Regions from separate parts of the Lysinibacillus sp. TE18511 genome, predicted to be linked through region 3. Evidence: riboswitches for the same ligand, from Rfam matches in the RefSeq annotation. Region 3 holds a riboswitch; each other region holds the start of a gene.
What was found. Region 3 has a riboswitch for S-adenosylmethionine ahead of ACVWXS_RS18510 (bifunctional homocysteine S-methyltransferase/methylenetetrahydrofolate reductase). Riboswitches for the same ligand answer to the same signal wherever they lie in the genome.
Positions count from the first base shown of each region.

Region 1: linked by a shared signal. The riboswitch ahead of ACVWXS_RS06190 (Na+/H+ antiporter NhaC family protein) and the one ahead of ACVWXS_RS18510 (bifunctional homocysteine S-methyltransferase/methylenetetrahydrofolate reductase) in region 3 are both predicted to bind S-adenosylmethionine.
Region 2: linked by a shared signal. The riboswitch ahead of ACVWXS_RS19930 (YezD family protein) and the one ahead of ACVWXS_RS18510 (bifunctional homocysteine S-methyltransferase/methylenetetrahydrofolate reductase) in region 3 are both predicted to bind S-adenosylmethionine.

Region 1 is NZ_JBSSFD010000005.1:190,618-195,165, forward strand. It holds gene ACVWXS_RS06175 (hypothetical protein) at 1-393, shown strand, start outside; gene ACVWXS_RS06180 (hypothetical protein) at 779-1,015, shown strand; gene ACVWXS_RS06185 (hypothetical protein) at 1,176-1,463, shown strand; SAM riboswitch class I at 2,229-2,336, shown strand; gene ACVWXS_RS06190 (Na+/H+ antiporter NhaC family protein) at 2,444-3,724, shown strand; partial or broken gene ACVWXS_RS06195 (DUF7309 domain-containing protein) at 3,936-4,548, opposite strand, start outside.
Region 2 is NZ_JBSSFD010000035.1:35,525-40,072, forward strand. It holds gene ACVWXS_RS19915 (VOC family protein) at 1-776, opposite strand, end outside; gene ACVWXS_RS19920 (hypothetical protein) at 949-1,167, opposite strand; gene ACVWXS_RS19925 (flavin reductase family protein) at 1,253-1,741, shown strand; gene ACVWXS_RS19930 (YezD family protein) at 2,040-2,195, opposite strand; SAM riboswitch class I at 2,265-2,360, opposite strand; gene ACVWXS_RS19935 (phosphopantothenoylcysteine decarboxylase domain-containing protein) at 2,685-3,359, opposite strand; gene ACVWXS_RS19940 (LysR family transcriptional regulator) at 3,546-4,421, opposite strand.
Region 3 is NZ_JBSSFD010000030.1:15,992-20,539, forward strand. It holds gene metH (methionine synthase) at 1-679, opposite strand, end outside; gene ACVWXS_RS18510 (bifunctional homocysteine S-methyltransferase/methylenetetrahydrofolate reductase) at 672-2,519, opposite strand; SAM riboswitch class I at 2,604-2,703, opposite strand; gene ACVWXS_RS18515 (protoporphyrinogen oxidase) at 2,831-4,219, opposite strand; gene ACVWXS_RS18520 (protoglobin domain-containing protein) at 4,513-4,548, opposite strand, start outside.

The DNA of each region.
Region 1 (4,548 bases), on a different contig from region 3:
ATTAATCAAATATTTAATAGGTACAAAGATATTAATGCTATCTTTGTTTCTGAGTATATTTTTAATAAAAAACGTAAGTCAGCCAAAACAAAGATTGGTCAAATTATTCACTTAAAAAATTGGAAAGAGGATGTATTATTAGAAGGCTATACAAATGATGGATTAATTTATGCTTCTATAAAAAACTTAGATCCTTTAGATGTATATAATTACTGTTTTAGCATTAAAAAAGGTTTAACAGGAGCATATATTTCATTCTATTCCAATGAATATTTATTATATGTAAATAATGATGTTATTGATATTATTTCAAATGACTCCATGAATATTAATAAGCTAAAAGATAACTATAAAAACCTTTATGATACGTATTATGAGATCTCTAATAAATAATTAAAACATTTATTAATTTACTAAATAAGTAAAGTAGTATTGTACTTAGGTGCTTTCCTTGAAAAAAGGGAGTCCTTTTGTTATGTAGCTAAAGGGGTAGCATTCTTGTATTAAATGAAGTGGAAAAAGAATAACATTGTGAACAAATATACTTAAACCTAGATTATTTAAATGTAAGCGCCGAACACTACACACTTTCTAATGAATTAATAATCGTGAGACAACCTCGATGATCATTCATTAGGAGGTTTTTTCATAGCCCGATCAGAACTCACCTCTTAAATAATAGACACTGCATAAAATATGTTTTTCCTTGGCCTGATTTACCGGAAATCAATAAATGTCGCCCTGTTGCTGAAAGTACTTTCATGGAGGTAAACTTTCAATGAATGAAGTAGATTTTTTTGGTTGGAAAATTCGTTTTAAAGATGAATTAAGAGCTATAAAAGATAACGATGCAAAAGAGATCATTATTATTGAAGGTATTCTAGAACTAAATGCAATGATTCGCATTGATGAACACGGTGAACTTCAAATTAAACCTACTTGGGATACTGTTGTTTTAGTTAATCCAAACGATAATATTATTACTATTCGCCATGCTAATAAAATGAAACTTTAATCAGCGGTGTAATAGGTCCATTCGGTGCTGCTTTAATATTATATCCATATGAACAGGAGTGGTTAGGAGCACAAGACGATTATAGAAAAATTTAATTTTATAAAAAAGGGTATCAATTCTTCGATATCCTTTTCTAACCTTTTAAAAGAAGGTGAAAACTTTGAGTTATATATTAATAAATATATTTATTTTATTTCTTATCATTTTATTTGCTGAGTCATTAATGTATTTAATTACAATAAAAAATACAAAATTAAAAAGCATTTTAACTTATATAGTAATGGCAGTAATAGCGTTTATCACCAGTCAATATATACCTAATGATTATAAGGAATTTACAAAAACAATAGCTACAGCATCTTTAATTTTAGCATTAGTATCTTTATTCAAAAAAATACCAATATTAATTAAAATAGAGGGATTAAATGTCGACAATGACTACAAATAAGAAAAAGTTGAAAGAATCCCGGGTTGTAGGTCAATGAAGTAATGGATTTTATGTAGCATTAATTATTTGTGGTTGTTAGAGTTACTGAATATTTTGTGACGAGAGACGAAAAAGATATGCCTCAATGAATTATTGTAGGGTCATTTGTTATCGCTGTTCTTACTGCAATAGGAATGACGGTTATTTCAAACTGTAGGGAGTGAGAAGATGCTACATAATGGAATAAAATATATCGGATTTTTAGCTATGCTAATGTTTGGAGGCATTTTTATTTTCAGATGGTTTCTTCGAGATGAATTATTATTAGATCAATTCATTGGTTTTTTGGTAGGTTCTATTCTTTTTATAGTGTCTTTTTTTGTTAAAAGAAACTAAATTAGTCTGGTCGTCTCTACGATTACTATTGAGCTTTATAAATATGTCTCTTTACAATAGATGATTACTATCTTTTGCTTCACATTTTCTATACCTTCAATTTCTGCAAATGCACCTACATCTTTGTAATTCTCCTGTATTATAACTAAACAATCTAATTGCCTATCGTCGTGATAGATGGTTCTATGATTACACCAATATTTTTAACATCTTAATTTAGCACTTCATGAATCGCTCCTCTCTTTTTTACCGTGGTCGCCTTAAAGCGGATTTTCTTTCTTGAAAAAACGTTTTTATGTGCTTTGAAATAGTATTTAATTAAAAACATGTTGCAATAATAGATGTTTTATTATAGTATTTCATTATTGTGCAAAAAAATAATATTTTTTCTTCTTATCAAGAGAGATGGAGGGACTGGCCCTATGATATCTCGGCAGCGGAACTTAGTGATTAAGTTACTGTGCCAAATCCAGCAAGCAATGGCTTGATAGATAAGAGGAGTGTTTTATAAATATAAGACCTCTTCTTGTTATTTCGAGAAGAGGTCTTTTTTTAGAAAAAAATGGACAAGGATGTGTCCATTTTTAATTTTTGGAGGTAGGACAATGAAGAAAGAGAATCCATGGGCGCTGATCCCATTTGTTGTTTTTTTGATTTTATTTATTGGTTCAGGGGTTATTACAGGTGATTTTTATGCCTTTCCTGTCATTGTAGCCATTGCCATTTCGGGCGCTGTGGCTCTGGCGATGAATCGAAAAGAATCGTTTTCGCGAAAGGTTGATATTTTCTGCAAAGGCGCAGGAAATTTAAATGTCATGCTGATGGTTGTTATTTTTCTCTTGGCTGGAGCCTTTTCAGAGGTAGCAAAAGGCATGGGGGCAGTGGATTCCACTGTTAACTTTGCTTTATCGGTCATTCCGCCAAACCTGCTTGTCGTAGGCTTGTTCATCATTGCCTGCTTTATCTCCCTGTCAATGGGTACATCGGTGGGAACGATTGTTGCACTGGCGCCGATCGGAGTTGGGATAAGCGAGCATATCGAACTTCCCATGGCTTTAGTAATGGCAGCGATTGTTGGCGGTTCGATGTTTGGCGATAATTTATCCATTATTTCAGATACAACCATTACTGCCGTTCGTTCACAAGGCGCACAAATGAAGGATAAATTTAAGGTGAATTTTTGGATTGTGTTGCCGGCAGCTATTGTAACGAGCATTATTTTAGGGGTTATCACAATGGGTGAAACCGCACATGTAGAACATTTAAGCTATAGTTGGGTAAAAATTGTTCCCTATGTTCTGGTTATTATTTTAGCGTTAGCTGGAATGAATGTTTTCTTTGTTCTGGCATTTGGGATTGTTCTCGCCGGGGCTGTAGGCTTAGCGGATGGCAGCTATCATTTAATGAGCCTTATGCAAACGATTGGCGAAGGAATGTCAGGCATGTATGAAATGGCATTTCTTGCGATATTAATAGCTGGAATGGTGGAGGTTATTAAGTTTAACGGAGGAATTGACTTTCTACTTCACCTTACGACACGAAGAATTAAATCGAAAAAGGGTGCTGAATTTGGGATTGCTGGCCTTGTGGGTCTAACTAATTTATCTACGGCCAATAATACGATTGCTATTCTAATTGCTGGTCCACTTGCAAAAAATATTGCTGATCAGTATGGGATTGAGCCAAGAAAGTCCGCAAGTATATTAGATATTTTCTCCTGTACGGTCCAAGGTCTTCTCCCATACGGAGCCCAATTCCTGGCAGCCGCAAGCGTAGCTGGAATATCGCCAGTAAGCATGCTACAATACTCTTTCTATCCGATCTTGATAGGAATTTGCGGGATCATCGCTATCCTTATTGGATACCCCGCACAAAAGAAAGCCTGAACTTCATCACTTTAGAGTGATGGGTGTGGCTTTAGAAAATATTGATTTTACATCGAAAATAATCCAATTGTTTTGAAAGAAAGATTAATCAAAACGATTGGATTTTTTTATGAGGTTGGTAAGGGTATAGATGATCATTCCTATTGAGCTTTTTAAATACGTACACGTGTAATTGTTCTAAAGTCATAGAAACGTGTGGTCAGATTATTCACTATTCTTCAAATAAATCCATTGACATGTTTTTCATAAATTCTCTCACTTCTCGGATGCAAGGAAGTTCACTTTCTACAAGCTCCACCCCGACATTTTTTGCTAGTGGTTGAAGCATCGGGCTTAACTCTTTAGAAACAAATATTTTACTTGGTCTTACCTCTAAGCTTTATAAAAATGCCCATAACACGCCTTGTGCAATTGGTGGCGTTTTAGGCACAGGGAACAATTCGTGTTCAATAACCAAATTGCTTCCTCGTTCAACAAGCATACCAGCAATCGGATAAACAGTGCGGTTCGTTTCTTCCGATTCTACGCCAAAAGGCATGTAAAATATATCATATTCTAATTGTAACGGGCTTTTAGGCTTTTTCTTATATTTTGCTTTTTCAAACATTGAAATTTCCTCGTAGCACTCATACGTTGGCTTTGGTATATTTATATGCAAAATATAGATTTCTTGTAACTCACCATCCATTTGTACTTTAAACGTTGGATATTGATGTGCAGCTACCTGTGGATATTCCCAGCCATCCTTCCGAGCTTCTGTAATATTAATCATCCTACTTACAACATCAATTAATAGTTCTACCTCTAGATGGTTTGGTCTTTCA
Region 2 (4,548 bases), on a different contig from region 3:
ATCCAATAAAAAGCTCCTGGAAATACTATTGTTTCTTTTATTTTTTCAGGATCTTTAAGTGTCACCCCAAATGGTCCCTCACTTAAATGACCAAGTGCCATCGCAGTTGCAGCATCTTTTTCATAAAAATCTAAACGAATATTCGGAAAGCGCAAGGACATATACTGTGAATGTTGCTCAGGCTCTGGTAATTGCAATACCTCCTGCCATAATTTCACGGTAGCTCGCACATCCTTTACATAAAATTGCACCGATTCCATTGTGATCGATTGTTTTGGATGGATTGCTCCACTTGCCTGTAATTGTGCAAAACGGTCCTCATCATCAGCAGCCCACTCGATTAAAAAAGGAAAATCAATTGCCTGCTCTGACTTCCCAAAATGCAATAGCTTCCATTCTACGACGGAGCCATCTGGTCTTGTTCGACTGCAAGCATCAGGACCATACACCTCAAAACCAAGTGCACGCAAACGTTGTCCTTCTTCTTCAATATTTTTTGTACGTAATGCAATTCGTGAAAATCCATAATGCTCCTGCGCCCGCTTAAACGTATAGTGTAGGGAATAAGGCAATTCCGCTGCATTTTCAAATAAATTACGATCATAAATTGCTATTTGCTCAATATAGTTTAATCCAAAGTAGCTTAGCGCATTATATGTCCCCCACATTGTGTGTTGACCGCCGTTAACTGTATGGATATTACGTTTGTTTAAAAAAACCTTTACATTGTCTGGTGATTGAACTTGATGAACTAGATGGTCAAAATATAAAGTCATGACTACCCCCCTTTTTTCTCCCACTATTATATACTTTACCTGTTAGTTTTGTTGGTTTAAAATAAAATTAAGAATATTCAATTTGTTAAGAAGTTGCTATATTTTATGCTAACTATTTCAAGATGCTCAGCAAGGAAGTTAATATTTGCTGAGCATCAAATAAAAAAGTTTTTCATTTAGGTAAATCGATGTTATATTCACATAAAATAGGTTCATCACCATAACGTGTGGTTGATTTCCGTTCCGACTGGGCGCTTTGCCGCTGACGCTTCGCTTTCGCGCAGAGCAGAGCTTCCTGGGGGCGTCCGATGAGCCGCTTCACTCGCGTTGCTCGCTCCAGGGTCTCATTTGTGACGCTGATCCCCAAGGAGTCGCCCAGTCTCCACTCCAATCAACTTATATACAAGGCATACGTCTTAACAAATGTCACCCACAACTTTTGGTGATGAACCATAAAATAACAAGAGGTGATTAGAATGACAGACAAAGTAGCTGCTTTTAAACTAGCATTGGGTAATTATCCAACAGGCGTTACGGTTGTCACAGCTTGTAATGACGCTGATGAACCTATTGGCTTAACTGTCAATTCCTTTGCGTCAGTTTCCATAGATCCACTCCTTATTTTATGGTCGCTCGACAAAAAATCACAGCTTCATCCATATTTTACAGCAGCTAAAAAGTTCGCTGTGAATATTTTAGCGAGCAATCAAGAACATTTATGTACACTATTTTCAAGTAAAATCCCAGATCGTTTTGCTCAGGCAAAGTGGTCAACTTCCGTTCACGGTCTACCGATTTTACACGACACTGTAGCCACTTTACAATGCACAACCATTCAACAAATCGATGCTGGAGACCATACGATATTTATTGGGCAGGTCCTAGCCATTGATAATGCACAAAAAGAGCCCCTACTCTATCATCGTAGACATATTGGGGAGATCCCTAAAAGTTTTTATAGCTAGGATACTATCTCATAAGCAATTAGAATTGACTACATCTGAAAATAGGATGGTTCATCGTGATCCATCCTGTTTTTTGTATCATAAACAATTGCTGAAGATTGAGCCATATTATGAAACGCTATTAACGTCGATGTCTTAAAAGAAGAATGTTCAATTTTAACGGAAATACCGCACAGCAGGACCTCTACAATAATCAAGCACCTCTGGCTAACTTCTAAAAAAGCCACAAATAAGCAAAGAAAATAATCCCTGCTTTCTTTGTGGCCTTCAAATATCTAGCAAACTGACATCCTATTATTTACTTTTTCTGTGGAAATCTCTGCTTTTCAAGTCTGTTAATCTGAACAATGACACCGTCTTGAATCGTAATGTTCACTTCTCCATATTCTAAATTCTGAATGGCCTTTGCAATTGCCTCTAGCTTTTTGTCATCGATCTTTGCCTGTTGAGTCATCCGATACACCCCTTCTTTTTACATACTTTTTGTACATAAGAGGCCAACGCATCAAATTGATTTATAGCCCCCTTATCTCTCAGATCGCCCTGTTGGATTTGGCACCTACACTATTGGTTGCCGAGGCTTCATTGGGCCAAGTCCCTCCACCTCTCTCGATAAGAGTATTATGTTTCTTGGAAATAATTCTATAATTCAGAAAACCTCTTGTCAATATAAATATTACAATTCCTAGTCGAATACTTTGTAATTAAGTAAAAAGGATTATTTAAAGTTCGAATATTTTAGTTAAGACGTTTATTTTCCTTGAAGCTTACTATATACAAGTTATTTTATTCCGTATTAAAAAGTAGTATTACTCCCACCATTCACTTATTACAGAGTGAAATGCATTTTCAGAAAACCTAACGCATACAACTTCCATTTTGTGAATATTCACAAAACAAAATGAAAAACTGTGCAGATCTTTTTCTCTACACAGTTTTCACTTTACGTATTTTGTAAAAAATCCATTAATGCTGACGCCGTTTTTTGCTTGCCCATTACCTTTATTGGTTCGCCTTCAGCCGGTACAATCCAATGTGGCTCATCTCCACCATATAATGACTGCGAGCTATTTGCTACCATAAACTGAGCGTTAGCCGATTCCATCCGTAGACGTGCGCGGGACAGTAAAAATTCCTCATCATCTGTTGCCTCGAGTTTAAAGCCCACTAAAGTAACATTCGGTTGCCATTCTTTTATTTGACCTAATACTTTAGGCGCCTTTTTAAAGTGAATGATAGGTGGCTCGTCAGATGGCATTTTACCTGCTTCCTCCATTAAATTTCCGGATTGGTCATATACTTTATCAATGAGCCAATCTGAGCCAGCTGCCGCCATAATAACGATATCCACCTGTTCTTGCTGAACAGACTGTCGAACTTTCTCGCCTAAATCCTCTATACCTTCAAATCGAATGGTACGCATTTTATCTTTATTTATCGGCAGTTGTGCGAAATAACCATGCAAATATAAGACGTTAGCTCCAGCCGCTAGTGCCGCCTCAGCTAAATAACAGCCCATCGACCCTTTTGATAAATTCGTATGCCCTCGCACACGATCCCATTTTTCAAGCGTTCCCCCACTTGTAATGAGTACGGTCTTACCTCGTAATGTCCCCATACACTCACCTTTTTTCTAAAAAATATACAAATACTATTTTAACTTAAGGATATGTAAAGCTTCAATGTTGTTTTTATAGGGCGTGTTGCTCTTCTCTATAATTTACCTCAAGATTTATGGATCATCACCATAACGTGTGGTTGATTTCCGTTCCGACTGGCCACAACTTTCAGTGATGAGCTAAAATCATTCCAAATTTTGTTCTTTCAACCAGTTTCTTAATATTTCCGCAAATTTTTTGGTCACTGGTGATGCCTGGTGTTTCATTGCTATTCCAATTGTACGATAGCCACCTTGTTTTAAAGGTATGGCTTTTATCGTAGTAGGCAAGTTATTCGTAACTAATTTCGGTAAAATACTAATGCCAAGCTGGTGAGAAATCATCGAAATGATCCCTACCTCTTCTGATAGTTCAAAACGAATATTTGGCTTTACGTGATATTGCTCTAAAAGTACTTTTACATCATTTGTCCCTTTATAAGAAGTCATGATAAATGGCATGTCTTCTAATTCCACTATATCAATTTCTGTTTTATCATAAAGTAGACTTTTATCAGAGACAATACACAACAATGGATCCTGCTGGAGTTCGATATATTGAAATTGCCCAGACTTTTGACCATTTAAAAATCCAGCATCAACCTCCCCACTCAGAAGCCATTGTTCAATTTCATAATAGTCTCCCTCTCGCAATTCGACTTGTATGCCAGGAAATTGATTGTCCATCATACGAACAATTTCAGGCATCCAGTTTGAGGAAATACTTGAGATGACACCAATTCGTACTTTTCCACGAGTAACACCAAGTATATGTGCAGCTTCCTGTTGTAGTAATTCCTCAGCATCAAGGACATGTCTCATTGCTCTTAACATTGTATCCCCTTCGCTCGTTAACGTGACACCCGCGCGGCTTCTATGAATGAGCGCAAAGCCGAACTCCTTTTCTAAACTCGAAACGGCATGGCTTACAGCGGATTGAGTTAAACCTAAAGCATCTGCTGCTTTTGTAAAGCTTGCTACCTCAGCCACTTTATTCAAAATCTCATATTTCACTAAACTCATTGCCTGTCCCTCTATATACATGAATTTTTTTAATACTAATCATTATAAACATTCGTTTTACTAATCACAATACAAGATATATAGTAATTTTTAGAATGAAAACTGTTTTAGTACACAGATTGTAGGT
Region 3 (4,548 bases):
AGTTTAAGCCGACTGATAACGGCTTAATATGCTCAATGGAAATGTAGAAAGCATCGATTGTTTGACCGGCAAGTGTCGTGCCCATCGGTTCAATTGTTCCCGATATCATCACAGGGAGCTCTTTTCCAGTTGCTTCAAAAGCGCGAGATACGCCTAGAGTCCCCGCCTTAACATTCAACATATCCTGACTTGTTTCTAGCAATAGAACGTCCGCCCCAGCTTCGATTAATGCCTTGGCCTGAACGTAAAAGTTTTCCTCTAACTCATCAAATGAAATACCACCTGTTACCGACAAGGTTTTTGTAGTTGGCCCCATAGCCCCCGCTACAAAACGTGGCCAATCGGATGTTGAAAATTCATCTACTACTTTGCGCGCAATTTCCACAGCACGTTTATTGATTTCTTCTGCCTTCTCGCCAAGATCATATTCGTTTAGTACAAGTGGTGTTCCACCAAATGTATTTGTACAAATAATATCTGCTCCAGCCTCTAAATATTTTCTATGAACTTTTTCAAGCACATCTGGTCTAGTTAGCACAAGATTTTCATTACAGCCATCGTATTCTTCGCCGCCAAAATCCTCCGCTAATAAATTTTCATTTTGTAGCATTGTACCCATTGCGCCATCAAGAATTAATATTCGTTTCTCAAGTTGTTCTTCAATCAAGTGCTTAGCCATTTATACTTACCCCTTTTTTCTGTTCATCCAATTGCTCAATATATTTCATCAATTCAAGTGTCATATCATAGCGCAGAAACGGTGTGATAAGATAAATACCATTGAAATATTCCGCTGCTACTTCTACTAATTCCTTGGCAATTGCAATCCCTTCTAGTGTTGCGCGTTCCTTATCATCACCACAAGCCTTCATACGCGTTAACGCATCATCTGATAGTTTGATGCCTGGTACTTCATGATGTAAAAACTCCGCACTTTTATAGCTCGTTACTGGCATAATACCTATATATATTGGTGTTTCTAAATGCTTTATCGCCTCGTAAATTTCCACGATTTTTTCCTTTGTATAAACAGGCTGTGAAATAAAATAATCTGCCCCATGTTCAATTTTCTTTTCTAATCGAGACACAGCACGATCCAGTACACGTACATTAGGATTAAACGCTGCCGCTACAGAGAAATTTGCCTTTTTACGAAGTGGTTTCCCTGAGAACGATACACCTTCATTTAACTGTTTTATTAATTGGATTAGTTCCATTGAAGATACGTCATAAACGCTAGTCGCCCCTGGGAAATCACCTACCTTTGTCGGATCTCCAGTAACCGCTAAAATATCATGAATCCCAAGTGCATTTAATCCCATTAAATGTGATTGAAGACCAATTAAATTACGATCTCGGCATGTTATATGTGTCAATGGGCGTACCCCATGTACTTCTTTTAATAAGGCACCCATCGCAATATTACTAATCCTTGGCGATGCCAGTGAATTATCAGCCATCATGACTACATCTGCGCCAGCTTTATACAATTTTTCGGCACCTTCAATAAAGCCTTCAATTTCTAAATGTCTAGGAGTATCTAACTCCACGATAACTGAGCGTTCTCGTTTTACTTTTACATGTAATGGCTCATAACTTGGCGGCTCTGCCTCACGTAAAACTGCGATTTTTTCTGGCTTTGCGTGCTTTTCCTCAACTGGAGATAGCGCCTCTAAATACTTTTTCACTGCGGCAATATGTTTGGGTGTCGTACCACAGCAACCACCTATTAAACGCACTCCCTGATCACGAAGTGCTACAGCTGCTCGCCCAAAATAATCTGCCTCAGATTCATAAACGACACGGCCATCCTCCAAATCAAGAAGAGATGCATTCGGATACGCTGACATAAATGCCTTTTCAGGAAGCTCTACACCTTCAAATGCTTGAATAGTATGGTGTGGGCCTAAGCGACAGTTAACACCTACGATATCAGCACCTAGCGCTTCAAGTTTATGTAAAGCGGCGTTTAAACTCATTCCATTTTGCAAAATGCCTGGTTCGTGCATAGAAACTTGCGCAATAATCGGTAATTTTGTTTTAGCCCGTAGCATTGTTAAAGTTGCTGTCAGCTCTTCAAAATCATAATAGGTTTCAAGCAAAAGACCATCTGGATTTCCCGCAAGTAAAACAGTTGTTTGCTCTTCAACCGTTGCTAGAATTTCCTCCAACGTTGCATCACTCTTTCGAATACCACGGATTCCTCCAATAGTACCCAAGACAAATTGTCCACCATCTGCCGCCGCTCGTTTGGCAATCGTAATAGCAGCTTCATTAAACTGCTGCACACGTGATTCTAATCCATAGCGAACTAATTTTATGGCATTAGCTCCATAAGTGTTTGTTTGAATAATGTCGGCTCCAGCTGCTATATACTCTCTATGAATCTTTTCAATTAATTCTGGTCTCTGAACATTCATTTCCTCATGGCAGTACTCCAAGCCATAGCCATATAAAAGCGTACCAATTGCACCATCTGCCGTAAGAACATTCGTTTTTAACTTTTCAAGCAATCCCATAAAACTAGCCTCTCTTCCCTTATCTATAAAATAAAAAAGCCTTCTCAAAAAAAGAAGGCTTTTACGTTTCGTAATTGTTTTTCCTTCTCATCTTCGACACATTGGTCTTCTGGATTTAGCACCTGACAAAAAGTTGGTTGCTGAAGCTTCATAGGGCCAGTCCCTCAGCTTCTCTTGATAAGAATGTAGTATGAATTTTTTAAATAATTAAAAGAATCATATCGTTTACGAACGATAGAGTCAAGACTATTTCACTGAACAAAAGATATTTTATACGAAAAAAATATTATATTTTGATTTTTATGAAACAATTACAATAGTTTTTCAGCAAGTTCTTCACCAATTTTTTTCCCGTTTTGAATACAAGCACCTATGCCTACTCCAAAATAAGAGCATCCTGCTATTAATAAATTGGGATAGTTGTTCTCAAGCTCTTGCACTAGACCTTGCAACGCCTCACGATGTGCCAAGTCATACTTCGGCATTTGATCAATCCATTTTGTCACATCGACAACAGTTGGTTTTTCCTCAATCCCCAAGCTTTTTCTTACATCCTCTAAGGCAACAACTGCTAATTCTTCATCTGTCATCATACGCAATCTCTCATACGCAGGGTTAATGCTCTTATAAAAAAGTCGTACAAGTAATTTCCCTTCTGCAGAGGTGTGCTTCCACTTGCGACTTGTCCACGTTGCTGCATTACATATAACATCGGAATTATGTGACACAATATAGCCTGTTCCATCTGCTGGTAATCTATGATCGGGTACGTCAAATCCTAAGTAAATCGTAATGGCTGATGCAGTATTGAATTGTCCAAAATAGCGGTTCAATGATTCATCTTGCAATAAGTTTTGTACCGAGTCGTTAGGAAGTGCCAAAACAACATGATCTGCTTCAATCATTCTATCGTTTGCTAAAGTAACGATATATTGATTCTCCTGCTTTTTAACACTAGTCGTAGCAATTCCTTTCACAATTTCTACATCTGTTAAAGTTTCTTCAAGTCGTTCAATTAGTGACGATAAACCATTTTTAAATGAAATAAATTTTTTATTAGCAGCTTTCACAAATTGCTCTCTGTTTGCATCGAAACCTTTAATAATACTACCGTAATCATTTTTATAATCGATTAAATACGGTAAAGTGGAAGCAATTGAAAGTTGATTTAAATCTCCCGAATATACACCTGCAAGTACTGGTGCTATTTGGTTTTGAACAAGCTCCTCACCTAAATAATACGTTAAAAATTCCCCAATAGAGCTTTCCTTTGTAAACCCTTCATTTGGCATTGTTAAATCCTTTAATGCTACTTTTTTCCCTTCTTCCGATACAAGCGTACTTTCCTCAAGAGATGGTAAGCTCATTGGAATACCGAACGTCGAGTCTGTTGGGATAGCATGTAACTCATTATTTGTATAAATATACGAAATACCAGTTTCGTTATAAACAAGATTCTGTTTAAAATCAAGTTCCTCTACTAACTCTAAAACACCTTTATGACGTGCAACAATGGAATCTGCTCCTGTTTCCAGGATAAAGCCTTGTTCATACTCTGAGTGCAGCTTGCCACCTAGATATGTATTTTTTTCAACGAGCACAAGCTTTACATCTAGGTTTTTCTCTCGAATCTGACGTTGCAAATAATGCATTGTACACAATCCTGTAATTCCGCCACCTAATACAACAACTGTTTTCATGTTAAACCGCCCCTATTTTTAGTTCTTTATTCAGTATAAACTTTTTTACCTAAAAATTACGCAAAACACTTTACAAATTTAGCAAAAATGGAGCTACCCAGCATTTGGGATAGCTCCATTTTTTTCATTACTATATATTATGTAGAGATCATCAAAAATACTTTTGCGTGCGTCATTTCTTCAAACTTTATGAAAACACCCATCTAACGTACCCTAGACTCATTGGATTCTATATATTAATAGTTGATATAGTGTTTTTTATATCCTAGAGTGTGTAGTGTTTTTTATATTAATTAGTTTAGATTTTGGGCAACGTTCGCTAATTTTTC